Regions from separate parts of the Kocuria sp. 2SI genome, predicted to be linked through region 2. Evidence: predicted binding sites of a transcription regulator. Region 2 holds the regulator's gene; the other holds the start of a gene.
The links. Region 2 encodes HrcA, which represses chaperone genes, less so after heat shock. Its sites were predicted from a motif close to TTNGCACTCGNNNNNNNCGAGTGCNAA; they were not measured.
Positions count from the first base shown of each region.

Region 1: groES (co-chaperone GroES) is a predicted target of HrcA. The motif match lies at 8,170-8,196, and genes of this name have one in related genera.

Region 1 is NZ_SCNB01000006.1:33,521-48,395, forward strand. Features, by position in the region: gene FFS25_RS04910 (SURF1 family protein) at 1-670, opposite strand, end outside; gene FFS25_RS04915 (GuaB3 family IMP dehydrogenase-related protein) at 777-1,898, opposite strand; gene guaB (IMP dehydrogenase) at 1,942-3,468, opposite strand; gene FFS25_RS04925 (acyltransferase family protein) at 3,593-5,692, opposite strand; gene groL (chaperonin GroEL) at 5,908-7,515, opposite strand; gene groES (co-chaperone GroES) at 7,678-7,974, opposite strand; gene FFS25_RS04940 (siderophore ABC transporter substrate-binding protein) at 8,379-9,383, shown strand; gene FFS25_RS04945 (ABC transporter permease) at 9,518-10,516, shown strand; gene FFS25_RS04950 (iron chelate uptake ABC transporter family permease subunit) at 10,531-11,568, shown strand; gene FFS25_RS04955 (iron ABC transporter ATP-binding protein) at 11,565-12,320, shown strand; gene FFS25_RS04960 (class I SAM-dependent methyltransferase) at 12,381-13,709, shown strand; gene FFS25_RS04965 (glycoside hydrolase family 3 N-terminal domain-containing protein) at 13,855-14,875, opposite strand, start outside.
Region 2 is NZ_SCNB01000009.1:31,704-46,578, reverse strand. Features, by position in the region: gene FFS25_RS06870 (DUF3097 domain-containing protein) at 1-669, opposite strand, end outside; gene hrcA (heat-inducible transcriptional repressor HrcA) at 866-1,879, shown strand; gene dnaJ (molecular chaperone DnaJ) at 1,980-3,137, shown strand; gene FFS25_RS06855 (16S rRNA (uracil(1498)-N(3))-methyltransferase) at 3,148-3,912, shown strand; gene FFS25_RS06850 (PhoH family protein) at 4,195-5,214, shown strand; gene ybeY (rRNA maturation RNase YbeY) at 5,211-5,717, shown strand; gene FFS25_RS06840 (GTPase Era) at 5,785-6,837, shown strand; gene FFS25_RS06835 (LCP family protein) at 6,883-8,421, shown strand; gene leuA (2-isopropylmalate synthase) at 8,678-10,432, shown strand; gene recO (DNA repair protein RecO) at 10,440-11,195, shown strand; gene FFS25_RS06820 (isoprenyl transferase) at 11,216-12,001, shown strand; gene FFS25_RS06815 (alpha/beta hydrolase) at 12,010-13,110, opposite strand; gene FFS25_RS06810 (quinone-dependent dihydroorotate dehydrogenase) at 13,175-14,278, shown strand; gene FFS25_RS06805 (DUF3043 domain-containing protein) at 14,373-14,875, opposite strand, start outside.

The sequences.
Region 1 (14,875 bases), on a different contig from region 2:
CCAGATCCGAGGACATCAGGCTGCCCACCTCCGGGAGGGTGCCGTCGTCGTCGGCCAGCCCGGTCGTGCCGTCCTGGGGCGCGGGCTGCGCTGCGGGGGCCTCTGCCATGGCGGTGACGAAGCCCGAGTAGATCGGTGCGTCCCACACATTGGTCAGCTGCGCCGGCGACAGGCTGGCGTAGCGGCCCGGCTCCTGGTCCTGGGTGGGCACCGGAGCCTCCTGCGGCAGCAGCCGCCCGGCCACGGAGATCTCCCCCTCGGGAAGCTGCGGGATGTGCTCGGGGTCATCCGTCCAGCCGCGCACCACGGGCAGCACCAGATCGGCATCGGCGTCCGACCAGTCGTCCTGCGTTCCCGGGATCTGCAGACCGGCCACGACCCACCAGCCGGAGCGCCCATCCTGCAGGCGGTCCTCGATCAGCACGGTCGAATCCGGCAGATAGGTGCCGGTGGCCTCCACGGCGGTGTCGACCTGCTCGAGGGTCGGGACGGAGCCGGGGTCCATGGTCTCGTCCAGCGGGCGGACGATCTCCTTGCCCGGGTCGTAGACGGTCTGCGCGTCCCGGCTGGATTCGAGCTGCCAGCGGCTGAGCAGGACGAAGACGAGGGCTACGCCCAGACAGACCGCCAGCACGAGCAGGGATCTGGGTCTGAGGGCGGTCCTGAGCACCGTTCCAGTCTAATGACGCCCCCGGACGCCGCCGAATCGCGCACAGGACGCACGACGGGGGCGCGCACCAGCGGTGCCCACCCCCCCGTCACCTGGTCCCGACGGCTCAGCCGTGGACGACGACCTCGGTGCGCTGGAAGGATTTCAGGTCCAGGTAGCCGGTGGTCGCCATGGCCCGGCGCAGCGCGCCGACCAGGTTGGAAGTGCCGTCGACCTGGCTCGAGGGCCCGTGCAGCAGCTCCTGCAGCGGCCCCGCAATGCCCACTCGGGTCCGCACGCCGCGCGGGACCTCGCCGTGATGGGCCTCAGCACCCCAGTGCCAGCCGCGTCCGGGAGCCTCCTCGGCCCGGGCCAGCGCGGTGCCCAGCATCACGGCATCGGCGCCCATGGCCAGGGCCTTGACGATGGTCCCGGAGGTGCCCACGCCGCCGTCGGCGATCACGTGGACGTAGCGCCCGCCGGACTCGTCCAGGTAGTCGCGGCGAGCCGCCGCGACGTCCGAGATCGCCGAGGCGCCCGCGGCGTGGATGCCGAGGACCTGCTCGGTGCGCATGGAGGCCCCTCCGCCGAAGCCCACGAGCACGCCGGCGGCACCGGTGCGCATCAGGTGCAGGGCCGGGGTGTAGCCGGCCGCTCCGCCGACGATCACGGGGACGTCGAGGTCGTAGATGAAGCGCTTGAGGTCCAGCGGCTCCTCGGCCTGGGACACATGCTCCGCCGAGACCGTGGTCCCGCGGATCACGAACAGGTCCACGCCCGCCTCCAGCACGGTGCGGTAGTGCTCCTGCGTGCGCTGCGGCGTCAGGGCGCCGGCGACGATCACCCCGGCCTCCCGGATCTCCCCCAGGCGCTGGGTGATCAGCTCCGGGCGGATCGGGGCGCGGTAGATCTCCTGCATGCGGCGGGTGGCCGCCGGGAGATCCTCGCCCGACAGGGACGCGATCTCCTCGAGCAGCGGCTCGGGATCGTCGTAGCGGGTCCACAGCCCCTCGAGGTTCAGGACGCCCAGAGCGCCCATGCGCCCCAGCGCGATCGCGGTGGCCGGGGAGGTCACCGAGTCCATGGGCGCGCCCAGGAAGGGGGTCTCGAACGTGTAGGCGTCGATCCGCCAGTCGGTCGAGACCTCGCGGGGGTCGCGCGTGCGCCGCGAGGGCACCAGGGCGACCTCGTCCAAGGAGTAGGTCCGACGGGCCCGCTTGCTGCGGCCGATCTCGATGTCGTAGTTCAGGTTCACGTCAGCGTCCTTGTCGTCAGCGCCGGGTCGGGTCCGATCAGCGCTTGTAGTTGGGGGCCTCGACGGTCATCGAGATGTCGTGCGGGTGCGACTCCTTGAGCCCGGCGGAGGTGATCCGCACGAAGCGGCCCTTGTGCTTGATCTCCTCGATCGAGCGGGCGCCGGTGTAGAACATGGTCTGGCGCAGACCGCCCTCGAGCTGGTGGATCACCGAGGACAGCGGGCCGCGGTAGGGCACCTGGCCCTCGATGCCCTCCGGGATCAGCTTCTCGTTCGAGCCCACGTCCGCCTGGAAGTAGCGATCCTTGGAGAACGACGTGTTCCCGGCCCGGGTCTGCATGGCCCCCAGCGAGCCCATGCCGCGATAGGCCTTGAACTGCTTGCCGTTGATGAAGATCAGATCGCCCGGGGACTCATCGGTGCCGGCAAGCAGCGAGCCGACCATGACCGAGTCCGCCCCGGCCACGAGCGCCTTGCCGATCTCGCCGGAGTGCTGGAGGCCGCCGTCGGCGATCAGCGGCACACCGGCCGGGATCGCGGCCTTGGCGGATTCGTTGATCGCGGTGATCTGCGGGACGCCCACGCCGGCGATGACGCGCGTGGTGCAGATCGAACCCGGCCCCACGCCGACCTTGATGCCGTCGGCCCCGGCGTCGATCAGCGACTGGGCGCCCTGCCGGGTGGCGGCCTGGCCGCCGATCACGTCCACGTGGGCGGCCGACGGCTCGGCCTTGAGCCGGGCGATCATGTCCAGCACGCCCTGGGAGTGCCCGTTGGCGGTGTCGATAAACAGGGCGTCCACGCCGGCCTCGACGAGCGTCATGGCCCGCTCCCACCCGTCGCCGAAGAAGCCGACGGCCGCACCGACACGCAGGCGGCCCTCGTCGTCCTTGGTGCTGCGCGGGTACTGCTCCGCCTTGGTGAAGTCCTTGATGGTGATCAGCCCGCTCAGCGCGCCCTGATCGTCCACGAGGGGCAGCTTCTCGAGCTTGTTGGAGGCCAGCAGCTTGAAGGCCTCCTCCTTGGGCATGCCCACGCGCCCGGTGACCAGAGGCATGGGGGTCATGACCTCTCGCACGGTGCGGGTGTCGAAGTCCGACTCCGGCAGGTAGCGGGTGTCGCGGTTGGTGATGATGCCGACCAGGCGGGTGCCGTCCTCGACCACGGGCAGGCCCGAGACCTTGTAGTAGCCGCAGAGGCGGTCGAGCTCGCGCAGGGTGGCCTCCGGGCTGACCGTCACGGGATCGGTGATCATCCCGGACTCGCTGCGCTTGACCAGGTCCACGTTCTCGGCCTGATCCGCGATCGACAGGTTGCGGTGCATGACGCCCATGCCGCCCAGTCGGGCCATCTGGATCGCCATTTTGGCGGTGGTCACCGTGTCCATGGCGGCCGAGATGATGGGCGTCTCGAGCTCGATGCGCCGCGACAGGCGCGTGCGCGTGGAGGCCTCCGACGGGATGACATCCGTGCTGCCCGGCAGCAGGAGGACGTCGTCGTAGGTGAGTCCGACGAAGCCGAACGGATCCTCGGACAGGGCGGTCGGGACGGGGGCTTCTGACACGGGGAGGACCTTTCCATCGACGGCACGGCCGACGCCCCGGCGGCTCCCGGGCGCGGTGCGGTTTCGAGAGGACAGTCTAGGACCCTTCACGGGCCCTCGGCCCCTCCGCCTGCCGAGGCGGCCCTCACTGCAGCTGCGGCAGAGCGGGCTGGTGCTCCACGACCACGCCGTCCTCGGCCAGGGCTGCGGAGAGGCGGTCGCCGAAGGTCCAGGCCAGCGAGCGCGAGTAGGGAATGGACAGGTGCCCGCTGTCCCACTGCACGTACATGTTCCCGATGACGGGCGGGCAGGTCCCCTCCGGGCAGATCTGATCGGTCATGTCCATCTCGGCGTACAGCGGCAGCTCCTCGGCCAGCGGTTGCATGGGATCGGGCTGTCCGAGCATGGGATGGGTCTTCTGGCACTGCGGAGCCTGCGCGGACCCCTCCTCCATGACGCATTCCGGCGGAGCCTGATCGAACCGCGGGATGTCGCGCACTCCCAGGACGCGGTAGCCCTCGCCCGTGACCTCGCGCACGCGCTGGTCGAAGTCCGGCTTGTAGTACTCGCCCCCGGCGTTGGTGAAGGTCGACTGGGTGATGATCAGATCCGGGTCGATCTGATGCACCAGGGGCATGGAGCCGTCGAGCCAGGGGCCGCACTCGTCATCGCGCTGGTCCTCGTGGCTCGTCCAATAGCAGCCGGGCCTGATGTAGCTGACCACCCGCCAGCCGTTCGCCTCGGCCACCGGCCGCAGGGCGTCCAGCCAGTGCTCGGAGTGCGAGTTGCCGATCAGCAGCACGGTCTGCGACGGGTCCTCCGCGGGCACCGATTCGCGGCACCACTGCTGCGATCCGACGGGGATGTCCCATTCGCTCGGGCATGCCGCGCCCCGGTCCGGCGCCTGGTCGTCGAGCTGGGCGGCCAGCGGAATCGTCGGGGCGTCGGGATCCGGCGCGGTCTGCACGTCGTCTCGCAGCACGAGCGCACCCGGGTTCGAGGCCGTGGGGCCGTCCGGGGCCTCGGCGACGTCCGCGCGCAGGCTCTGCTGCCAGGCGAGGACCGGCCCCAGACCGACCGCCAGACACACGACGACCGCTCCGGCCAGGCGCAGCTTGGTGGCCTCGGGCCACTTCCAGCTCTTCAGCGGCGTCTCGATGAGCTTGGTCGCCAGGATCGCCAGAGCGAGCGAGAGCACGATCAGCACCACCCCGGAGCGCGGCCCCGCCTCCGGGCGGTCGCGGATGACCAGGTAGGTGATCAGCAGCGGCCAGTGCACGAGGTAGAGCGCGTAGGAGGAGTCCCCCAGGCGCACCAGCGGCTTGGCGGCGAAGATCCGGTCCAGGCCGAAGCGCGAGTTCGTCTGCCCGGCGACCATGATGGCGGCCGCCGAGAGCAGGGGCCACAGGGCGATCCAGCCGGGGAAGGCCCCCTGCACATCGACCAGCAGGCCCACCAGCACCATCGAGACGAACCCCACCCACCCCAGCACCACGCGCAGCCACCGCGGGAGTCGGATGAAGGGCAGCGCCAAGGCCAGCAGCGAGCCCAGGGCGAACTCCCACAGCCGGGTTCGGGTGTCGAAGTAGGCGAACTCCTGCTGGGTGGCGGTCGTGACGATCGAGAACACGAGCGAGGCGGCGAAGATGGCGCTGAACAGCACCGCGAGCACAGGCACGGGCCGCAGGCGGGACCGACCACGAGTCAGCAGCCAGGTCAGTCCGAACAGCAGCGGCCACAGCAGGAAGACCTGGCCCTGGACGGACAGGGACCAGAAGTGCTGGAACGGGCTGGCCGTGGAGCGGTCGGCGGCGTAGTAGTCCACCGAGGTGAGAGCCAGGGCCCAGTTCTCGGTGTAGGTCAGGGTCGCCGCTGCCTGACGCAGGGCCTCCTCGACACGATAGGCCGGGAAGAACAGAGCGACCAGCACCAGGGTGCCCAGCACCGTGAGCACCGCCAGCGGCAGCAGCCGCTTGAAGGTGTGCAGCCAGTAGCGTCCGATCCGCAGCGGGCGCCCGCCCTCGAGCTTGCGCACGAACGACAGCGTCATGAAGAACGCCGAGATCAGCAGGAAGATGTCCACGCCGCCCGAGACGCGCCCGAGGAAGACGTGGTAGAGCACCACCATGATCACGGCGACGGCGCGCAGCCCCTGGATCTCCGGGCGGAAGCCCGAGTACCGGGCCACGGACTCCCGGCGTCGGGCGTCCTCTGCGCTGCGGTCTGTCTCCTGCTGCTCGGGCATGCCTCATCCTCCGTGCTGCGGCCACGGCAGCGGGTCATGCGGAAGCCTGCCTGCGCAGCCTCCGGGGGAAGTACGGGCGTCAACCTACCAGCGCGGGCCGCCCGCCCGCGGCAGCGACCGAGGTGCGCAGAAGGCCCGGCTCCCGCCGCGAGTGCGATGGGAGCCGGGCCTACCCTCGGCCTGCTGCGGCCGCTGTCAGCGCCGCAGCTTCCGGATCAGTGCTGGTGGCCGTGGCCGTCCTGATCGTCCTCCGCGGGCTTGTCGGTGACCAAGGTCTCGGTGGTCAGCACCAGGGCCGCGATCGAGGCCGCGTTCTGCAGCGCCGAGCGGGTCACCTTGACGGGGTCGATGATGCCCGCCGCCAGCAGATCGGTGTACTGATCGGCCTTGGCGTCGTAGCCGTGCCCGAGCTCCATCTGCTCCACGCGGGAGACCACGACCCAGCCGTCCTGGCCGGCGTTCTGCGCGATCCAGCGCAGCGGCTGGCGCAGGGCGCGGCGCACGATGTCCGCGGCCACGGCAGCGTCGCCGTCGAGCTGGGCCTTGACGTCGTCGATCGCCGCGGAGGCGTGGACCAGCGCCGAGCCGCCGCCGCCCACGATGCCCTGCTCGAGGGCCGCGCGGGTCGAGGAGACGGCGTCCTCGATGCGGTGCTTGCGCTCCTTGGCCTCGACCTCGGTGGCCGCGCCGACCTTGATCACGGACACGCCGCCGGCCAGGCGCGCCAGGCGCTCCTGCAGCTTCTCGCGGTCCCACTCGGAATCGGTGCGCTCGACCTGGCCGCGGATGTAGTCCACGCGCTCGGAGATCGCCTCGGCGGTGCCGCCGCCGTCGATGATCGTGGTCTCGTTCTTGGTCACGGTGACCGTGCGGGCGGAGCCCAGCTGCTCCAGGGAGACCTGGTCCAGGGCGATGCCCAGCTCGGAGGTCACCACGGTGCCGCCGGTGAGAACCGCCAGGTCCTCCATGATCGCCTTGCGACGGTCGCCGAAGCCCGGGGCCTTCAGGGCCACGACGTCCAGGGTGCCGCGCAGCTTGTTGACGACCAGCGTGGACAGGGCTTCGCCCTCGACGTCCTCGGCGATGATCGTCAGCGGCTTCTTGGTCTGCACGACCTTCTCGAGCACCGGCATGAGATCCTGCGCCGAGGAGATCTTGCCCTGGTAGAGCAGGACCAGGCCGTCGGACATGACGGCCTCCTGGCGCTCGGCGTCCTTGACGAACGACGGCGACAGGTATCCCTTGTCGAACTGCATGCCCTCGGTGACCTCGAGCTCGATCTCCGTGGAGGAGCCGTCCTCGATGGTGATCACTCCGTCCTTGCCGACGACCTCGAAGGCCCGGGAGATGAGCTCGCCGATCTCCTCCGACTGGGAGGAGATGGCCGCGACCTTGGCGACCTCGTCGCCGGAGACCTCGCGGGCGTCCTCGAGCAGGCGATCGGCGACCGCCTGGACGGCAACCTCGATACCCCTCTTGATCTGGCCCGGAGCAGCGCCTGCGGCCACGTTGCGCAGGCCCTCCTCCACGAGCGCCTGCGCCAGCACGGTGGCGGTCGTGGTGCCGTCGCCGGCGACGTCGTTGGTCTTGGTCGCAACCTCCTTGGCGAGCTGAGCGCCCAGGTTCTGGTAGACGTCCTCGAGCTCGACCTCGCGGGCGATCGTGACGCCGTCGTTGGTGATGACGGGGGCGCCCCACTTCTTGTCCAGGACCACGTTGCGGCCCCGCGGGCCGAGGGTGACCTTGACGGTGTCGGCCAGGCGGTCGACACCCTCCTTCAACTGATTGCGTGCGTCCTCGCGGAACAGCAGCTGCTTGGCCATGGGCCGGATTCTCCTTCGGGATCGACGGGCGCGGGCCCGTCGGGATGACTGGGGTCTTGATCGACGAGAGAGGGCGCCGACCACGCGGACCCGCGCAACCGCGGGGCACGCGGCGGGCGCCCTCTGCTCGGACCGCCTGAGGTGATCAGGGGGTCGTCAGGCTCACTTCTCGACGACGGCCAGCACGTCGCGCGCCGGCAGGACGAGGAACTCCTCGCCGCTGTACTTGACCTCGGTGCCGCCGTACTTGGAGAAGATCACGAGATCGCCCTCCTTGACGTCGACCGGGATGCGGTTGCCGGAGTCGTCGACGCGGCCCGGGCCCACGGCCATGACCTTGCCCTCCTGGGGCTTCTCCTTGGCGGTGTCCGGGATGACCAGGCCGGAGGCGGTGGTCTGCTCGGCCTCGACGACCTGGACGACGATGCGGTCTTCAAGCGGCTTGATGGAGATCGACACGATGTCTCCTTCTCTCATGGATTCGAAGTGTTGCTGAAGCTGTCACGGCGCCCCGCCGAGGTGCTGCTCCCCGCTGCTGCGAGGACCCCGGTGCTGGTGCGCCAGAGGATCTGCCAACCGTCGTCGCGGTGCCGATCGGCCCGAATCCCTTAGCACCCCCCGAGGGCGAGTGCTAACGCCACCTTAGAGACGGCGCTGGCAGTCGGTCAAGGCGAGTGCCAGCTGCGCACCGCGGAGGAGCGAACGCCCCGGAACGACTCCCAGCCGGCCCGCAGACTCCGGGGGAAGCCCTGGCAACAGCTGGGAGAATCCTCTAAGGTCACCAGTAAGGTAATGCTGACCTACTCAAGGTGAGGCTCACCTTGCTCCGCCACCACGTCGTCGACAGACAAGAGGATGCTCCCATGCCTGCACCCAGCCGCCGCTCCGGCGCCGCACTGGCCGCACTGCCCCTGGCCCTGGCCCTGGCCCTCGGACTCACCGCCTGCGGCGGCTCCGGCGACTCGGACAGCCAGAGCAGCTCCGGGGAGACCGACAGCATCGAGGTCGAGGACAACTTCGGCACCGAGACCGTCGCGCTGCCTCCGCAGAACGTGGTTGCCACCGACAACCGCACGTTCGAGACCCTGTGCGAGTGGGACGTCGAGCTGGCCGCGGCACCCAAGCCCCTGCTGCCGGAGACGGTCGAGTGCTGGCAGGGCGATGACGTCGTCGACATCGGCAATCACCGCGAGCCGGACCTCGAGGCCATCGCCGGCGTGGAGCCCAGCCTGGTGGTCAACGGCCAGCGCTTCGGCGACTACCACGATCAGATCGCCGAGCTCGTCCCGGATGCCGCGATCGTGGAGTTCGAGCCCCGCGAAGGCGAGGACTTCTTCGAGGAGCTCAAGCGCCAGACCTCGGCCATCGGCGAGATCTTCGACAAGACCTCGGAGGCCGACTCGCTCAACGGCGGCCTGGACGATGCCGCCCAGCGCGTGTCCGACTCCTATCAGGAGGGCGACACCGTCATGGCCGTCAACGTCTCCGGCGGCGAGATCGGCTACATCGCCCCGGGCGTGGGACGCACCTTCGGGCCGCTGTTCGACGAGTTCGGCTTCACCCCGGCCCTCGAGGTCGAAGGCGCCTCGGACGACCACCAGGGCGACGACATCTCCGTCGAGGCCATCGCCGACTCCGACCCGGACTGGATCGTGGTCCTGGACCGCGACGCCGGCGTGAGCTCGGAGGAGGGCGCCACCCCCGCCGCCGAGGTCATCGAGCAGTCCGAGGCGCTGCAGGACGTGACCGCCGTGAAGGAGGGCAACATCTACTACGCTCCGGCGGACACCTACACCAACGAGGGCATCCAGACCTACACCGAGATCTTCAACGGCCTGGCCGACGCCTTCGAGTCCAAGAGCAGCTGACCTGCTGATCTGTCAGCGGCGGCACCGGCGTCGAGGCCCGACGCAGGTGCCGCCGCTGAGGCATGCGCCTCGTGCCCGGCCTTCCGGGACGAGGCGCCGCCTCCGCACCGCCCGACCATGCTGAGGGGACCCCGATGACCGAAGCCCGCACCGGCGCCGAGGCGAGCACCCGACGATCCGGGCTCGCCGCAGCCCTGCTCGACTGGAAGCTGTGGCTGGCGACCGCAGCGGTCGCAGGGCTGCTGGTCCTGTCCCTGTTCACGGGGGTCTACGACCTCGGTTCGGAGGGCGGCGCTGAGATGCTCGGCATCACCCGCCTTCCCCGAACGATCGCCCTCGTGCTGGCCGGGGCGGCCATGTCCATGTCCGGGCTGGTCATGCAGCTGCTGACGCAGAACCGCTTCGTGGAGCCCACGACCACCGGCACGACCGAATGGGCGGGGCTGGGCCTGCTCACCGCCATGATCGTCTTCCCGTCTGCCACGCTCATGACGCGCATGGCAACCGCCATCCTCTTCGCCTTCATCGGCACGATGGTCTTCTTCCTCTTCCTGCGCCGGGTGTCCCTGCGCTCGTCGCTGATCGTGCCGATCGTCGGCATCATGCTCGGCGCCGTGGTCGGCTCCGTCTCGACCTTCATGGCGCTGCAGACCGACATGCTGCAGAACCTCGGCGTGTGGTTCGCCGGCAGCTTCACCTCGGTGCTGCGCGGACAATACGAGGTGCTGTGGATCGTGGCGGCCGTCGTGGTCGTGGTGTTCATCGTGGCCGACAGGCTCACGGCCGCCGGGCTGGGCGAGGACATCGCCACGAGCATCGGGCTGAACTACAGCCGGATCATCCTCTTCGGCACGATCCTGATCGCGATCGCCACCGGAGTGGTGACCGTCGTGGTCGGCAATCTGCCGTTCCTGGGGCTGATCGTGCCCAACATCGTCTCGATGATCCGCGGCGACGACCTGCGCTCCAACCTTCCCTGGGTCTGCCTGCTGGGCATCGCGATCGTCACCGTGTGCGATCTGCTGGGGCGCACGCTGATCGCCCCGTTCGAGATCCCCGTCTCCGTGATCCTCGGCATCGTCGGAGCCGTCGTGTTCGTCGCCCTGCTGCTGCGCCAGCGCCGCAGCGCCTGATGGAGGACCCCCGGATGACAGTCGCCAGACCCACGACCGCCAAGGCCCAGCGCTCGAGCGCCGGGGCCTTCGCGACCCCCGCCGCCCGCCGGCGCTACGTCATCGTGGTCGTGGTGCTGCTCGCGCTGTCCGTGTTCTTCGCCGGCGGTCTGCTGGCCTGGGACAACCCGCTGCCGTTCGGCACGCCGGGGTTCTGGCGCATCGCCGAGCTGCGGCTGACCAATGTGATCGTGATGGGCGTGGTGGCGTTCTGCCAGGCCATGGCGACCGTGAGCTTCCAGACCGCCACCAACAACAGGATCATCACCCCGTCGATCATGGGCTTCGAGTCCCTGTACGTGGCGATCCAGACGGGCGTGGTCTACTTCGCCGGAGCCGCCAGTCTGGTGGCCTTCAGCGGCATGACCCAGTTCGTGGTCCAGGTGACCCTGATGGTCCTGCTGGCCACCGCCCTGTACACCTGGCTGCTCGCCGGGCGCCGAGGCAGCATGCACGTCATGCTGCTGGTCGGCATCATCATCGGCGGCGGCCTGGGCTCGGTGTCGACCTTCATGCAGCGTCTGCTGACCCCCAGCGAGTTCGACGTCCTCAACGCCCGGCTCTTCGGCTCCGTGTCCAACGCGGATGCGAGCCTCCTGCCGATCGCGATCCCCCTGTGCCTGGCCGCGGGGCTGGCGCTGTGGCTGTCGGCCCGGCGGCTGAACGTCGTGGCCATGGGCGCCGACGTCTCGAACAACCTGGGGCTGAACCACCGCTGGGAGACCATCCGGATCCTGTTCCTGATCTCGATCCTCATGGCCGTCTCGACCGCCCTGGTAGGCCCGCTGACCTTCCTCGGCTTCCTGGTGGCCACCCTGGCCTACCAGTTCGCCGACACCTACGACCACCGACGGATCTTCCCGGTCGCCATGCTCATGGGCTTCGTGGTGCTCTCCGGGGCCTACTTCCTGATGCACCACGTCTTCTACGCCCAGGGCGTCGTCGGGATCATCATCGAGCTCGTGGGCGGCTCCGTCTTCCTGTACGTCATCCTGCGAAAGGGACGCCTGTGATCACCCTGAACACTGTCCGCAAGCACTACACCGACGAGGTCCGCATCGGCCCGGTCGACCTCGAGATCCCCACCGGCGGCATGACCGCGCTGGTGGGGCCCAACGGCGCCGGCAAGTCGACGCTGCTGACCATGATCGGACGCCTGCTCTCCCTCGACGAGGGCGTCATCAGGGTCGCGGAGATGGACGTCGCCAGGACGAAGTCCAAGGACCTGGCCAAGATCCTGTCGATCCTGCGGCAGGAGAACCACTACGTCACCCGCCTGACGGTGCGCCAGCTCGTGGGCTTCGGGCGCTTCCCCTACTCCGGGGGACGGCTGAACGTGGAGGACGAGCGGATCATCTCGAAGTACCTGGACTTCCTGCACCTCACCGAGCTGCAGAACCGGTACCTGGACGAGCTCTCGGGCGGCCAGCGCCAGCGCGCCTATGTGGCCATGGTCCTGGCCCAGGAGACGGATCACGTGCTGCTGGACGAGCCGCTGAACAACCTCGACATGAAGCACTCGGTGCAGATGATGCAGTTCCTGAGCTCCGCCTGCCGTGAGCTCGGCCGAACGATCATCATCGTGCTGCACGACATCAACTTCGCCGGGCACTACGCCGATCACATCTGCGCGGTGAAGGACGGGCAGATCGCCCGCTTCGGCACGCCGGAGGAGATCCTGACGGACGAGGTGCTCACCGAGGTCTTCGACACCCCCATCACCGTGATCGACGGCCCCAACGGCCGGCTCGCCTCCTGCTACTGATCCTCGCGTCGCCGCGCAGCTCCGTCGATCACCGTCCGCTCAGAGGCTAGGGTCGAGGACGTGGAAGAGACCCCCTCCCCCGAGACCGCCGCCGCGTCCCTGGCCGCGCTGCTCACGCCCGAGGGCATGAGACTGCTCGACGGGCTGGGCCCCTATCGGGAGGACGAGGCCCTCCAGCAGATCTCGCGGCTGCGCGCCGAGGGGTTCGCCCCCGAGCTGATCTCCGCGGCCATGACCCAGTCGCGGCTGCGCACCGCCGCGGCCGCCAAGTTCGGCGAGTTCGCCCAGCACATGCTCTTCACCCAGGACGGCCTCGAGCAGGCCACCCGGCTGAGCGTCTCAGCCGTCCACGCCAGCCGGTACGTCCAGGCCGGTGTGCGCCGCGTGGCCGATCTGGGCTGCGGGATCGGCGCCGACGCCATGACCCTGGCCTCCGCCGGGCTCGACGTCACCGCCGTGGAGCTCGATGAGACCACCGCCGCCGTGGCGACGGTGAACCTCACGCCGTTCCCCGAGACCCGCGTGGTCCAGGCCGACGTCCAGAGCCTCGACCTCGACGAGCTGCCCGGCGGGCGCCCCGAGGCGCTGTGGCTCGATCCGGCCCGCCGCGAGACCGCCGGAGCCTCCCGGCGGATCTTCGATCCGGAAGCCTTCTCCCCTCCCCTGTCCTTCGTCGAGGCGCTGGCCGATTCCGGGATGCCGGTGGGCGTGAAGATGGGTCCAGGCCTGCCGCACGCGGCCGTGCCGGAGGGGTGCGAGGCGCAGTGGATCTCCCACCGCCGCGATGTGGTCGAGGTCGTGCTGTGGTTCGGAGCACTGGCCCGCCCCGGGATCCGCCGCGCCGCCCTGGTCATGGGCGAGCAGGGCCACCACGAACTCGTCTCCTCCGCTGAGTTCCCCGAGCCCTCCGACGGCCCCCCGGAGCATGCGGCGCAGACCGAGGCGCCCGAGACCGAGAGCGTGTCGTGGCCGCCCGTCACCGCCGGGAATGTGCTCTGGGAGCCCGACGGCGCCGTGATCCGCGCCGGGCTCGTGCAGGATCTGGCCGGCCGCCTCGGCGCCCGCCTGGTGCACCCGCGCATCGCCTATCTGACGGCACCGGGCCAGCCCGAGCGGGACCCATCGACCCCGTACGCCCGGGCGTACCGCGTGCGCGAGGTCCTGCCGCACACCGTCAAGGTGCTCAAGACCTGGGTGAAGCGCCACCGGGTGGGCACCCTGGAGATCAAGAAGCGAGGCACCGACGTCACGCCCGAGCAGCTACGGCGGCAGCTCAAGCCGTCCGGGCCGAACCGCGCCACGCTGATCGTCACCAGGCTGTGGGAGGCCGACGACCAGGGCCGCTCCGGCGAGCGCCGTGCGGTCCTGGTCGTCGAGCCGATGAGCTGATGCCGCACCACCGCACCCCATCGCTGCTGATCGGCTGCGGATCTGCGGCCTCGGCGCTCCCGTTCGTCGAAGCCGCAGCTCCGCATGTCGTCGACGTCGATCAGCTGCCGATCTGCGGCCTCAGCGCCGCGGCGGGCAGCCGGGCTCAGCCGTCGAAGCGCGCGGCCAGCTCCTGATGGCTCCCGGGCTCCGCGGGCTCGACCGGGGCCGACTCCTGGGCCTGGTCATAGCTCATCTGCATGGCCACCACCCGGGTGGCGGCCTCGTCCAGGCGCTGCTGCGGGATGGCCCCGGACTCCACGGCCTGCACGATGTCCGCGTGCGCTGCGGCCTCGTCCTCGGGCATCACCAGCAGATCCGCGCCGGCCTGCAGGGCCGCACCGGCAGGGGTGGTGACCCCCGAGTCGACGGGTCGGCCCGGTCCCACGACGTCCTTCAGGGCCCCCATGTCGAGGGCGTCGGTGACGACCGCCCCCTGGAAGCCGAGGTCCTCGCGCAGCGCCTGGTAGGCCTTCGGCTCCAGCGTGGCGGGCACCTGGTCGTTCCAGTCGCTCACGGCGATGTGCCCCATCATGATCGTCGGGGCGCCGGCGTCGACCGCGGCCCGGAACGGTGCCCAGTCCTCATCCTTCAGGGTCTCGACCGGGGTCTGCTGGACCGGCAGCCCCACGTGGGAGTCGGTGCTGACGGAGCCGTGGCCCGGGAAGTGCTTGGGCGAGGAGATCAGTCCCGCATCGGAGAGTCCGCTCATGGCGGCCACGGTCTGCTCGGAGACGATCTCGGGGTCGTCGCTGTAGGCGCGGTCCTGGACGACGGCGTCGTCGGGGCTGGTCACATCGGCCACGGGGGCGAAGTCCATGGTGAAGCCGAGCCCGGCGAGCTCTGCACCCATCCCGGCGGCCGCCTCGCGGGTCAGCTCCGGATCGTCCGCGGCGCCGACGGTCTGCGCGGAGGGCCAGACGGTCAGGGGCTCGGCCAGGCGGGCGACGGAGCCGCCCTCCTGATCGACCCCGATGATCCCGGACCAGCTGCGCTCCTCGGGGCTCAGAGCCGCACCGACCCGGTCGTTCTGCGAGCGCATGGCCTCCACGTCGACGTCCGAGGCGCCGCCGCCCGCGCCGGCTTCCTCCGTGATCCCCTGCCCGTCGGCGGTGGGGACGTTGGCC
Region 2 (14,875 bases):
CCAGGCGCGGATGCCCATGGCGCTGGGCTTCACGGCCTGCCAGATGTCGATGTACGGGTGGCCCAGCACCGCCACGTTGCCGGGGGCGGACGGCACCCGCATGGCCTCCTCGGCGATCCGGGACTCCTTGGAGCCTGCGACCAGGTGATCGACCAGGATGCCCAGGCGCCGCGACGGCCCGGGGGAGAACTCCGCGACGGCCGCGGCCAGATCGTCCACGCCGTGCAGCGGCTCGACCACGATGCCCTCGACCGCCAGGTCGTGGCCCCAGACCTTCGCGACCAGCTCGGCGTCGTGCTTGCCCTCGACCCAGATGCGGGAGGCCTGGGCCGTGCGGGCGCGGAAGCCCTCCACCTCGACCGACCCGGAGCGGGTGCGCGCGGGAGCCTTGGGTACGCTGCGGCGCTGAGGCTCGGCAGCGATCACGGGCTCGCCCTCGAAGAGGAAGCCGGGCCCCAGGGGGAAGCTGCGGATCCTGCCCCGACGGTCCTCGAGGCTGAGCACGCGCATGCCGCCGATCGTCTCCAGACGCACCACGGCCCCGACCCAGCCGGTCTCGAACTCCTCGAGGACCATGCCGCGGGCCACCGGCAGCTGACGCGGCTCGGGCGGGCGGTTCGAGGCGGACAGGTCGCTGAGGGAGCGCGGTCCCCAGGACGAAGGGGGCATGGCGGCCTCCAGATCGACGGACGTGGTGGTGCGGCGCGCCGGAGGGGGCGCCTCCGGGCGGATCAGCGGCGAGCGTACCAATGCCCCGGTGCGAGCGCGGAGGCGTGAGCCCGCCTACACTGGCTTAGCAGTGTGCGCCCCCGAGTGCCAGAATGGTCCTCCGAGCGAGCACGCACAGCGCAGGAAGGAGCGGAACATGGATCACCCCCGGCGGCTGCAGGTCCTGCAGGCCATCGTGGAGGACTATGTCCACTCCCGGGAGCCGGTGGGCTCCCAGGCCCTCGTCGAGCGCCACGCCCTCGGCGTGTCCTCGGCGACCGTGCGCAACGACATGGGCGTGCTGGAGGAGGAGGGCCTGATCATGGCCCCCCACACCTCCTCGGGTCGGATCCCCACGGCCAAGGGGTATCGCGAGTTCGTCGACCGGATCGCGGCGGTCCAGCCGCTGACCCCGGCCCGGCGCCGCGCGATCCAGACCCTGCTCGAGGGCGCCGACGGCATCGACGACGTCATGGAGCGCACGGTGCGCCTGCTCTCGAAGCTCACCCACCAGGTGGCGGTCGTGCAGTACCCGTCGGTGAGCTCGGCCGCGCTGCGGCACCTGGAGCTGGTGCGCATGGACGAGCACCAGGTCCTGCTGGTCGTGATCCCCACCGACGGCCGGGTCTCCCAGCGGATGCTGCGCATGCCCGAGCCGGTGGCCGAGTCCGTCGTCCTGGATGCCCGGGCGAGGCTGCTGGGCGCGGTCGTCGGGCATCCACTGGCCGGAGCCGGTGCGGCCGTGATGGCCGCGGCCCAGCAGGCGCCCCCGGCCGAGCAGCCCCTGCTGGAGGCGGCGGCCGCGGCCGTGGCCGCCGTGCTGGACAGCGCGTCCGGGCAGCGCATGCTGCTGGCAGGCACCGCGAACCTGGCCCAGTCCACCGACGACTTCCGCCGCAGCATCGGCCCCGTGCTGGAGGCGCTCGAAGAGCAGGTCACCCTCCTGCAGCTGCTCTCGGAGATGGAGCAGGACGAGCGCGGGGTGGCCGTGCGCATCGGCGCGGAGGACTCGTCGGACCCGCTGGTCGAGACCGCTGTCGTCGCCACCGGATACGGTCCGCAGCGCAGGGCCAAGCTCGGAGTGCTGGGTCCCACCCGCATGGACTACCCGCAGACCATGGCGGCGGTGCGCGCCGTGGCCAGCTACCTCTCGCGCTCGCTGCCCAGCTGAGCCGCACCGAACAGACTCGCGCTCTCCTCGAGCCCGGCCATGCGCCCGGCGAGGGGCGCGCAGACCACGAATCCCAGAGATGACGAGGACGGAACGACCTGTGAGCGATCACTACGAGACCCTGGGCGTGTCCCGGGACGCCTCCGCCGAGGAGATCAAGCGCGCCTACCGCAAGAAGGCCCGTCAGCTGCACCCGGACGTCAACCCGTCGCCGGATGCCGCCGATGAGTTCAAGCGCGTCTCCCACGCCAACGACGTCCTCTCCGACCCGGAGAAGCGGCGCATCTACGACGCCACCGGCAATGAGAACGGCGAGTCCGGCTTCGGCGGCGGCGGCTTCGGCGGCGGCGGCGGGTTCGGGGGCTTCGGCGACATCTTCGACGCCTTCTTCCAGGGCGGCGGAGCCCAGGGCCCCAAGTCCCGCACGCGCCAGGGCCAGGACGCTCTGATCACCGTGGACGTCTCCCTGCAGGAGGCCGTCTTCGGCACCCAGAAGCGGATCACGGTGGACACCGCGGTCGTGTGCCCCGAGTGCCAGGGCACCTGCTGCCAGCCGGGCACCCACCCTGAGCAGTGCACCGACTGCGGCGGCCAGGGCCAGGTCCGCCAGCCCATCCGCTCGCCCCTGGGCACCGTGATGACCGTGGCCGAGTGCCCCACCTGCCGCGGCTACGGCGATGTCATCAAGTCCCCGTGCCAGGAGTGCTACGGCCACGGGCGCGTGCGCGACAAGCGCCCGCTGAACGTCAAGATCCCCGCCGGCGTGCGCAGCGGAGTGCGCATCCGCCTGTCGGGGCAGGGCGAGGCCGGCGTGGCCGGCGGCCCCAGCGGCGACCTGTACGTGGAGACCAAGGTCACCCAGGACCCCACGTTCACCCGCGACGGCGACGACCTGCACGTCACCGTGCGGATCCCCATGACCTCGGCCGCGCTGGGCACCACCCTCAAGCTCGACACCTTCGACGGCCCCCAGGAGATCTCGATTCCCGCAGGCACCCAGTCGGGTCAGACCCGCCGGGTCGAGGGCCTGGGCTCCACCCGCCTGCGCAGCCAGAGCGGGGAGCGCGGCGATCTGGTGGTGCACCTGGAGGTCGAGACCCCCGAGGACCTCACCGGCGAGCAGCGCGAGCTGCTCACCCGGCTGGCCTCCCTGCGCGGCGAGGAGCAGCACACCGGAACCGCCGTGAGCCGCACGCAGGAGCGCGGGGGCGGCGGCGGGTTCTTCTCGCGGCTGCGCGACCGCTTCGCGGATCAGTGAGGCGCCGGACATGACCACGCTGCCCGTCTTCCTCGCCAAGACCGAGCTGCTCGGCGCCGGCACGGGGGAGCAGATCGTGCTCAGCGGCCCTGAGGCCCGCCACGCCGCCACCGTGCGGCGCCTGAGCACCGGCGAGCGGCTCGAGCTCGTCGACGGCCGCGGGCTGCGGGTCACCGGCAGCGTCGTGAGCGCCGCTGGCGACCGGATCGAGCTGCGCGTCCAGGACTCCGTGCAGGAGCCGGCGCGCAGCCCCGAGCTGGTCCTCGTGCAGGCCCTGGCCAAGGGCGACCGTGATCTGCAGGCCGTCGAGTCCTGCACCGAGCTCGGCGTCGAGGCCGTGATCCCGTGGCAGGCCGAGCGCTCGATCGCCAAGCTGCGCCCCGAGCGCCAGGCCAAGCAGCTGGCCAAGTGGGAGTCCGCCCTGACTTCGGCGGCCAAGCAGTCCCGACGGGCTCGCTGGCCGCAGCTGCGCGAGCCGGTCACGAGCTCCTCGCTGGCCCGGCTCATCGAGGAGGCGCCGGGCACCCGCTGGCTGGTCCTGCACGAGAGCGCGCAGCAGCGTCTCACCGAGCTGCTTCCGGAGCTGGCGTCCCACGAGGACCTGGAGGGGATCGGGCTGATCGTGGGCCCGGAGGGCGGCGTCTCGGATGCGGAGCTCGAGCGCTTCGTGCAGGCCGGGGCTCAGCCGATGCTGCTGGGCCCGGAGGTCCTGCGCTCCTCCACGGCAGGGGCCGCTGCCGTGGCCGTGCTGTCCTGCGCTCTCGGGCGCTGGTGAGCATCCACGGCGGCACAGCCGCCCGCCGGCGCGTCGCACCGGCGCGATAGCATGGGCCCTCGAACCGCACCTCGGCCTGCACCAGCTGCAGCCTCCCGTGCGGAGCAGACCACGCGCAGCGCAACGGAAGGCGGCAGCGGCCACACGGCCCTCACCATGGATCACAGCACCCTCTCGGACACCGAAGCGGACCCGCAGCGTCCCGTCGGGGCACCCGCGCAGGACGCGTCCCCGGAGCAGGAGCGCGTGCGGCGCACCGTCGTCTTCCACGACCGCGAGACCATGGTGCGCAGCATCGGCCAGGCCGATTCCGCGCTGACCCAGATCGAGCTGGCCCGTCCGGGCACCCATCTGCGCGCCCACGACCTCACCGTCTCGGTCGACGGCCGCGCGGAGGACGTCGCCGTCGTCGTCGCGCTGCTCGAGGAGATCCGAGCCCTGGCCTCCCAGGGGACGCTCGTCACCCCGCAGGTGATCGCGCAGCTGATGGGCATCCTGGGCAGGGATGCGGCGGCACGGCCCTCGAGCGCTCTGAACCAGGACATCCTCAGCTCGCGCGGGCGCACCATCCGCCCCAAGACGATCAACCAGAAGCTCTACGTGGACGCCATCGACGACCACACCGTGACCTTCGGCATCGGCCCGGCCGGCACGGGCAAGACGTACCTGGCCATGGCCAAGGCGGTGCAGGCACTGCAGCGCAAGGAGGTCTCGCGGCTGATCCTCACGCGTCCCGCGGTCGAGGCCGGCGAGCGGCTGGGCTTCCTGCCCGGCTCCCTCAACGAGAAGATCGACCCCTACCTGCGGCCGCTCTTCGATGCCCTGCACGAGATGCTCGACCCGGACGCGATTCCCAAGCTCATGGAGGCCGGGACCATCGAGGTGGCCCCGCTGGCCTACATGCGCGGGCGCACGCTCAACGACTCCTTCATCATCCTCGACGAGGCCCAGAACACCACGCCCGAGCAGATGAAGATGTTCCTCACGCGCCTGGGCTTCGGCTCCAAGATCGTGGTCACCGGCGACATCACCCAGGTGGACCTGCCCGGCGGCACATCCTCGGGCCTGCGCCAGGTCGAGCACATCCTCCACGGCGTCGAGGACATCGCCTTCCCGGAGCTGACCAGCGACGATGTCGTGCGCCACGAGCTGGTGGGGCGGATCGTCGATGCCTACGAGGTCTTCGGCGTGACCAACCGCCGGCGCCAGGAGCGCCGCGAGCGCAAGGACGCCCGTCGTGAGGCCGCAGCCCAGCGCGGGACGTCGCAGGACGCACAGGAGCGGCAGGGGGAGGACGCATGAGCGTCGAGTTCGACATCCGCCCGCTGCCGGAGGACGCCACGGCCGCCGATCGCGCCAGCTGGGAGGCGTACGTCCCGGCGCGGCAGCGGGAGCTGATCGAGCACTGCTTCCGCGAGCTGCACCTGTCGAAGTCCGTCGAGCTGTCGATCGCCGTGGTCGACGAGGACGAGATGTCCGAGCTGCACGTGCAGTGGATGGATCTTCCCGGGCCCACCGACGTCCTGTCCTTCCCCATGGACGAGCTGCGCGCCGGCACCGCCCAGGAGCCGACCGAGGGCGTGCTCGGGGACATCGTGCTGTGCCCGCCGGTGGCCGCCAGGCAGGCCGCCGAGGCCGGGCACAGCACCGAGGACGAGTTCGCCCTGCTGACCGTGCACGGCATCCTGCACCTGCTCGGCCACGACCATGCCGAGGACGACGAGCGCACGACCATGTTCGCCCTGCAGCGACAGCTGCTCAGCGGCTTCCTGGGCCGGCAGGCCCCCGCCGAGACCATCCGCTGAACCGCCGCCGAGCGCAACGCAGCGGCCATCCCGTCCTCACCACGACACCTGAGAGCAGCACCTGAAGATGAGCGAGACAACCCGGACCGGCGGCCCCGCGCAGTGGGATGACCCCGCACAGACGCGCGCGGGCTTCGCCGTCTTCGTGGGACGGCCCAACGTCGGCAAGTCCACGCTGACCAATGCGCTGGTCGGCGAGAAGATCGCGATCACGTCCAACCGCCCGCAGACCACGCGCCACACCATCCGCGGGATCGTGCACCGGGACAGCGGCCAGCTCGTGCTCGTCGACACGCCGGGGGTCCACCGCCCGCGCACGCTGCTGGGGGAGCGGCTCAACGAGCTCGTGAGCGAGACCCTCAGCGAGGTCGACGTCCTGGGCATCTGCATCCCGGCGGACGAGAAGATCGGCCCCGGCGACCGCTTCATCGCCCAGCAGCTTGCCAGTGCTGGGCGCAAGCCGATCGTGGCGATCATCACCAAGGCGGACAAGGTCGATCGCGGGGAGCTCGCCGAGCAGCTCATGGCCGTGGAGGCCATGGGTCGCGAGGTGCTCACCGCGGAGCACGTGGAGTTCCAGCGCCGTCAGGCCATCAGGGCCAGGAAGCGCGGGCGCGACTACACGCCGACTCCGGTGCCCGAGGACATCGGATTCGCCGATGTCATCCCCGTCTCGGCGGTCGACAGCTTCAAGCTCGAGGAGCTGGCCGAGCTGCTGATCTCGCATATGCCGATCTCCCCGCCCCTGTACCCGGACGGCGACCTCACGGACGAGCCGGAGATGACGCTCGTGGCCGAGCTCGTGCGCGAGGCGGCCCTGGAGGGCGTGCGCGACGAGCTGCCGCACTCCCTGGCTGCCGTGTGCGACGACATGATCCCGCGCGAGGACCGGCCCGAGGACGATCCCATGCTGGACGTGCACGTCTCGCTGTATGTGGAGCGCCCGTCGCAGAAGGCCATCGTGATCGGCAAGCAAGGGGCCCGCCTCCGCGAGATCGGCGCCACGTCCCGTGCTTCGATCGAGCGGCTGCTCGGCACCCGGGTCTACCTCAGCCTGCACGTGAAGGTGGCCAAGGAATGGCAGCGCGACCCGCGGCAGATGTCACGGCTCGGCTTCTAAAAGCCCCGAGGCCACCCCCCCCCCAGATCGACCGGAACAGAGCACGTGAGCACACACCCCCGAGATGACGCAGCAGCCGACGAGCGCACCACCGAGCCGGAGCAGCTCGGTCGTCACTGGAGTGCCGCGTCCGCGCCGCCGGAGGGGCGGCGCTGGGGACTGATCATCGCGGCCATGCTTCTGGCCGTCGTGGTGGGCATCGGCGGGCTGAGCATCTTCAAGCTGCAGCAGAACCTGGTCACCAGCCCGCTGAACCTGGGGCAGGAAGAAGCGGAGGACTCCGGGGCCACCGACATCCTCATCCTCGGCTCGGACACCCGCGCCGGTGAGGGGAACTCCCGCTACGGGGAGGTCGAGGAGGGCAACGGCGGCGGCAAGACGGACGTCATGATGCTGGCCCACATCTCGGAGGACCGCGAGGACGTCACGGTTGTGTCCTTCCCCCGCGATCTGATGGTGGAGATCCCCGAGTGCACGGACCCGGAGAGCGGAAAGACCTACCCTGCGCAGGATGCCGCCATGCTCAACTCGGCGGGGGAGAACGGCGGCCCCGGCTGTACGGTGGCAGCGATCAATGAGCTCACCGGCCTGAGCATCGATCACTTCATGCTCGCCGACTTCGACGCCGTGACCGAGCTGTCGCGCAGCGTGGGCGGCGTGGAGGTCTGCGTGAACCACGAGGTCGAAGACCCCAAATCCGGGCTCGAGCTGCCGGCAGGCACCTCCACGGTCGAGGGCGAGCAGGCCCTGGCCTTCCTGCGCTCCCGGGCGGCCTTCGGCGACGGCGGCGACGAGTCCCGCATCCGCTCGCAGCAGCAGTTCATGTCCTCGCTGGCGCGCAAGCTCAAGGCCGAGGGCACGCTGAGCAACATCCCTGCCCTCTACGACATCGCCGATGTCATGACGCAGAACCTCCACGTGGACGAGCAGCTCGGCAATGTGACCCGCATCGTGGGGCTGGCCGGGGAGCTGGCGGACGTGGATCTCTCGCGGGTGGTGTTCGTCTCGGTGCCCTCCGAGGTCTACCCCCAGGACCCCAACCGCCTGCAGCTCGACGAGAAGCCGGCCGAGGAGCTCTTCCAGGTCCTGCGCCAGGACGGCTCCCTGACCGAGGACGGTGAGCCGGAGGCCTCCGCATCCCCGTCGGCCTCGGCCGGCGCCAGTGCCACAGCCACCGCCGCACCCACCGGGAATGCGGCCGCCGAGCCCACGGGCGCGGCCTTCAGCCCCGACACGGTGCCCGTGACGGTGAACAACGCCTCGGGCGCCGAGGATCGGGACCAGGAGCTCGTCGACCGGCTCGGCGAGGCCGGCTACGACCTCGCCGAGCTCGGCGAGCAGTCCGAGGAGGACCTGCCGGGCACCCAGCTGCACTACGCCATGGGTTGGCAGGGCGCCGCGGAGCAGGTCGCCGACGAGCTCGGCATCCCCGAATCGCAGATCGCCCCCGGCGACGACCTGCTCAGCGGCCTCTCGCTGACGGTCGGCGAGGACTTCGCCCAGGGGGAGACCATGGACGTCGATGCCGAGGTCCCGGACGAGTACAGCGGCCAGACTGCGGAGCAGTTCACCTGCCAGCAGTGAGGCCTCAGGCGGTGCGCGGGCGGCTCTCGCGTGGTGATACGGTCAGGAGCATGTGCACGGCCGCGAAGCTACTGCTGATCTGCCGCAGCGGGTCCTGATCCTGGCCGGATCCCGTCCCCGACCTCACGGTCGCTCGGACGTCGAGATCGCCAGGAAAGGGCCGGATCCCGCTGCGGCGTCTGCCATGCCCGGCCCGATCCGCTCCGCACCCCTGCCGCCCGGCGCTCCCGCGCGGCGAGAGAGACAGGTTCCACTCATGCAGAATCGCCAGCAGCCCTCGGGAATGCCCACGCACAAGTACCGTCCTTTCCACGAGCAGATCCCGTTCTCGCTGCCGGATCGCACCTGGCCGGACCGCACGATCACCCAGGCCCCGCGCTGGTGCGCCGTCGACCTGCGCGACGGCAACCAGGCCCTGATCGATCCCATGGACTCCCAGCGCAAGCTGATGATGTTCGAGCTGCTCGTGAAGATGGGCTACAAGGAGATCGAGGTCGGCTTCCCGTCCGCCTCGCAGGTCGACTTCGACTTCGTGCGCCGCCTCATCGACGAGGACCGCATTCCCGAGGACGTCTCGATCCAGGTCCTGACCCAGTCGCGCGAGCACCTGATCCAGCGCACGTTCGAGGCCATCGCCGGCGCCCCGCAGGCGATCGTGCACCTCTACAACTCGACGTCGGTCCTCCAGCGCCGGGTGGTGTTCCGCTCGGATGAGGACGGGATCGTCGACATCGCCCTGACGGGTGCGCGCCTGTGCATGAAGTACGAGGAGCAGCTCGCGGCCACGACCGACACCAGGATCGTCTACGAGTACTCGCCCGAGTCGTTCACCGGCACCGAGCTCGAGTTCGCGGCGCGGATCTCCAACGAGGTCGCCGAGACCTTCGAGATCGGCGGCGACCGCGAGATGATCCTCAACCTGCCGGCCACCGTCGAGATGGCGACCCCCAATGTCTACGCCGATTCGATCGAGTGGATGACGCGCAACCTGTACCATCGCGATTCCACGATCCTGTCGCTGCACCCGCACAACGATCGCGGCACCGGCGTGGCCGCCGCCGAGCTGGGCTACCTGGCCGGGGCGGATCGCATCGAGGGGTGCCTCTTCGGCAACGGCGAGCGCACGGGCAATGTGGATCTGGTGACCCTGGGGCTGAACATGCTCACCCAGGGCGTGGATCCCATGATCGACTTCTCGGACATCGCCCACATCCGCTCCACCGTGGAGACCGCGAACCAGCTTCCGGTCCCCGAGCGCTCCCCGTACGGCGGCGACCTGGTCTTCACGGCCTTCTCCGGCTCGCACCAGGACGCGATCAACAAGGGCTTCGACGCCATGCAGGCCGATGCCCAGCGCCAGGGCGTCTCGGTCGAGGAGCTCGAGTGGGCCGTGCCGTACCTGCCGATCGATCCCAAGGACCTGGGCCGTTCCTACGAGGCCGTGATCCGCGTGAACTCGCAGTCCGGCAAGGGCGGCGTGGCCTACCTCCTGAAGACCGAGCGCGGGCTCACCCTCCCGCGCCGTGCGCAGATCGAGTTCTCCGGCGTGGTCCAGCGCCACACGGAGGACAGCGGAAGCGAGATCAGCGGCGAGCAGATCTGGGAGATCTTCCAGGACGAGTACCTGCCTGCCGATCACGAGGGCAACCGCTGGGGCCGCTACCGCCTCACCTCGATCAGCACGCACTCCGAGGACGACGGCGACACTCGCCTGGACCTCGGCCTGGAGATCGACGGCGCCGCGCGCCAGCGCTCCGCCAGCGGCAACGGCCCCATCGACGCCCTCATCCAGATCCTGCGCGCAGAGGGAGTCGACCTGCGGCTGCTCGACTACTCCGAGCACACGCTCTCGGCCGCCTCGGACGCCCACGCCGCCTCGTTCGTCGAGCTCGCGGTGGGGGAGAAGGTCCTGTGGGGTGCGGGCATCGACTCCTCGACCACGCGCTCGTCGCTGAAGGCCGTCGTCTCGGCGGTCAACCGGGCGGCCCGCGCGGCGTCCCAGGAGGCTTGAGGCCGAGATGGCCCGGGGCTCGTCGTTCGCCTCGGCGTCCTACCGGGACACCGGGGTCGTGCTGCGGACCTACCCGCTGGGGGAGGCCGACCGGATCGTGGTCCTGCTGACGCGGGAGCACGGTCAGGTCCGGGCCGTGGCCAAGGGCGTGCGGCGCACGAGCTCCAAGTTCGGCTCCCGGCTCGAGCCCTTCACCCTCTCGGACCTGCAGCTCGTGCACGGCCGCAGCCTGGACATCGTCTCCCAGGCGGTGGCACGCAAGACCTGGTCCACGGCCATCGCCTCGGACTACTCCCGGTTCACCGCGGCGGCTGCCATGGTCGAGGCCGCCGAGCAGCTCTCGACCGACGACGGCCAGCAGACCCGACCGCAGTACGACCTGCTGATCGGGGCGCTGTCGGCGATGGCCCGGGGGTTGCACGCCCCGGATCAGCTGCTGGACTCCTACCTGCTGCGGGCCATGTCAGCGGCCGGGTGGGCGCCGTCGTTCACGGTCTGCGCCCAGTGCGGCGATCCGGGCCCGCATCGGTCGTTCGTCGCCCAGCTGGGCGGGATGGTCTGCGATCGCTGCCGTCCGCCCGGCTCGCTGTCCCCGGACGTGCGGGTGGTCGCCCACCTGCAGGCGCTGCTGGACGGCGACTGGCCCCGGGTGGATGCGGTCGAGCCCCGCACCGCCCGGGCGGCCGCCGGTATCATCGGCGCCTACGTCCAGTTCCATCTGGAGCACGCCGTGAAGTCGCTGCAGCTCGTCGAGCGCGACTGATCCCCGTCGAGAGGACCCCTGTGAGGCGCTTCGCACCGCCCCCGGCCCACCCTTCCGGTGCCGTGGCTCCGCCGATCCCGGCCCAGTTCGTGCCGCGGCATGTGGCCGTGGTGATGGACGGCAACGGGCGCTGGGCCAATGAGCGCGGCCTGCCGCGCAACGAGGGCCACCGCGCCGGCGAGCGCGCCCTGGTGGACGTGGTCGCCGGTGCCATCGAGATGGGCATCCCCTATGTCTCGGCCTACGCGTTCTCGACCGAGAACTGGAAGCGCTCGCCCAGCGAGGTCGCCTTCATCATGAACTTCACGGCCGAGGTCATGCAGCGCCAGCTCGACACGTTCCACGAGTGGGGCGTGCGCATCCGCTGGGCGGGGCGCCGGCCTCGCCTGTGGCGCTCGGTGATCGACCGGCTCGAGACCGCCGAGCGGGAGACCCGCGATCACGATGTGGCCACGCTGACCATGTGCGTGAACTACGGCGGACGGGCCGAGATCGCCGATGCCGCAGCCGCCATGGCCCGCGATGCCGCCGACGGCCGCCTCAACCCTCGGAAGATCGACGAGAAGACCCTTCAGGCCTACCTCGACGAGCCGGATCTGCCGGACGTCGATCTGTTCCTGCGCTCCTCCGGAGAGCAGCGGATCTCCAACTTCATGCTGTGGCAGTCGGCCTACGCCGAGCTCGTCTTCCAGGACGTCCTGTGGCCGGACGTCGATCGTCGGACGCTGTGGGCCGCCGTCGAGGAGTTCGCCCGTCGCGACCGCCGCTACGGCGGGGCCGTGGACAAGGTGACCGGCGGCGCCTGAGCCGGTCCTCAGCCGCCGGGCAGGCGCTGTGCGATCTCGCGCAGCCACCCGCTGAGATCGGCGAAGGCCCGCTCGCGCACCTGCGGGGCGGAGCGGTGGATGTCGTGCAGGCCGCCGTCGTAGGAGATCACCCGCGGCGTGCGGGACAGCACCCCGATCCCGCGCCGCACCTGCCGCACGTCCAGCACCGTGTCGCGGCGGGTGGCCAGCGGAGTCCACCACGGCAGGAACAGGCTGGCGCGGGCGGTCTGCAGCAGCACCGGGGCCTGCACCCGGGATCCGTCGCGGTGCAGCTGACGCAGCCGCAGATGCCCCTGGTGCGCGGCCAGCAGGAAGCCGACCGTGAGCGGGAACGAGGTCTGCGGGCGCCAGCGCGGGTCCAGCTCCCATTCACCCTCGTGGTCGGCCGAGAGGCTGCGGTAGTAGCTGCTGGTCAGCCGCAGCGGCAGCGGACGGCCGTGCCAGCGCCGCGGCACCCTGCGCAGCACGGCGACCAGGGCCCGGCCCGTGAGGTCGTGGGCATGCGAGGCGATCCACGGCGTGGCCAGTGCGAGGCCCGCCGGAGGCTCCTGGGCCAGCAGGGCCGCAAGGCTGAGCAGCAGCCCTCCGGTCGAGTGCCCGATCCACACGATGCGCCCCGGTTCGGCCGGTGCGCCGTCCTCGGCGATCGTGCGCACGGCCTGCTGCAGGTCCTCGCGGTACTCGCGCATGGACTCGGCGTAGCCGGGGACGTCCGGACGAGCCAGGACGTCGTCGTCCAGGGCGCGGCCGTAGCCGTGCAGGTCCACGGCGTAGAAGCGGAACCCGGCCGCCGAGACCGTGCGGGCGAGCTCGGGATTCGCGAAGTAGTCCGACCACCCGTGGACATAGATCACCGTGCCGGCTGCCCGCTGCTGCGCCTCGGCGTCCGTGGGACCGCGGTCGGGATCCTGCTCGCAGCCGGGGTCCTGCCCGGGGAGGTGGCGCACCAGCGTGGCGCGATCGTGGACCCCGCGCCCCGTCACCCGAAGCCGTCGGGCCTGGAACCCCGGTCCCAGCACATCCTCGCTCCACGGCCTCTCCGCACTCCCGCCCTCCGGGGCGAGGGCCTGCTCCTGGGCGCTGTGCACGATGGCGGGCCTCCTGGGGCGCGATGCGAGGGAAGTGCGCCGGCATTCTGCGAGAATGTCGGCCATGCGCCTCTACCCTATGTTCTTCCGCCTCGCGTTCTCCGGGATGGATCCCGAGCGGGCCCATCACCTCGGCTTCCTGGGCATCCGCCTGTCTCGGAGCCTCGGCGTCTCGGCGGTGCTGCGCCGGCTGTGCGCGCCCGGTCGCGATCAGGCCGTGGAGGTCATGGGCCTGCGCTTCCCATCGCGCTTCGGACTGGCTGCCGGCTTCGACAAGGGCGCCCAGGGGATCCCCGCGCTGGCGGATCTGGGCTTCGGGCACGTGGAGATCGGCACGGTGACCGCCCAGGCGCAGCCGGGCAACCCGCAGCCGAGACTGTTCCGCCTGGTCGAGGACCGCGCCGTCATCAACCGGATGGGCTTCAACAACGACGGCGCCGTAGCCGTCGCACCTCGCCTGGCCCAGGCCCGTCGCGAGCTCGACGCCGACTGGTCCGGGCGGGCCCGTCCGGTCATCGGGGTCAACATCGGCAAGACCAAGGCAGTCGCGCTCGAGGACGCCGTGGCCGACTACCGCGCCTCGACCCGTCAGCTCGCTCCGCTGGCCGACTACATGATGGTCAACGTCTCCTCGCCGAACACCCCGGGACTGCGCGAGCTGCAGGCCGTCGAGTCGCTGCGGCCCATCCTCGCCGCCGTGCGGGAGGAGTCAGAGGCCGCTGCGGGGCGCCGCATCCCGCTGCTCGTGAAGATCGCCCCGGACCTGGCCGATGACGACGTCCGCGCTGTTGCCGACCTGGCCCTGGAGCTGGGCCTGGACGGGATCGCCACCACGAACACGACGATCGCCCGCGATGGCCTGGGGCTGCGCACCGATCCGGGGGCGGTCGCGAAGATCGGCGCCGGAGGCCTCTCGGGCGCGCCGCTGGCCCCGCGGGCCGAGGAGGTCCTGCGCATCGTCCGCGCGCACGTGGGGGACCGGCTCACGATCATCGCCGCCGGGGGAGTCGCCTCCGCCGAGGACGCCCGGCGCCGGCTGGAGGCCGGTGCCGATCTGGTCCAGGGCTACACGGCCTTCCTCTACGAGGGGCCGTTCTATGCCGCCAGGATCGTGCGCGGGCTGCGTCGCGGGAGCCGCCGTCCGGGCCGCCGCGCGCGCCGGGGCTGAGCACGAGCCCTCAAGAGCGGCTGAAGGCCCTCTCCCCGCGGGGAGAGGGCCTTCGGCGCAGCTGCTCGCACCGCGCCGGAGCGAGGAGGGAGACTCAGGAGGGGCGCTGGCCCCGCTTGACCTGGGGGCGGGGCATGCGGGTCGAGCGCAGGTTCATGGCGCGGGTGACCGCGTAGAAGCTCGTGCCGGACTCGCGGCTGCCGAACTTGCGGTTCAGGCCGCGACGCACGCCGATGACCAGCAGGATGCTGTCGAGCACTGCCATGGCGATCAGCGCGTAGAACACGGCCACGCCGATCTGCTGCAGCCCCGAGGGGATCAGCAGGAAGACCAGGGCGATCAGCGCGATGGGCATGAGGAGCTCCGCGACGTTCCAGCGGGAGTCCACGAAATCGCGCACGAAGGCCTTCTGCTCGCCCTGATCGCGTGCGGGCAGGTAGCGGCGGTCGCCGGCGGCCATCCCCTGCTGGGCCGTGAGGCGCTGCTCGCGCCGGGCGGCGCGGTCGGCCTGCTTGGCGGCCTTGCGGTCCTCCGGGACCAGCGGGCGCACGCGCGCGGCCTCCTGCTGACGGCGCGAGGGCGTGGGACGGCCCTTGC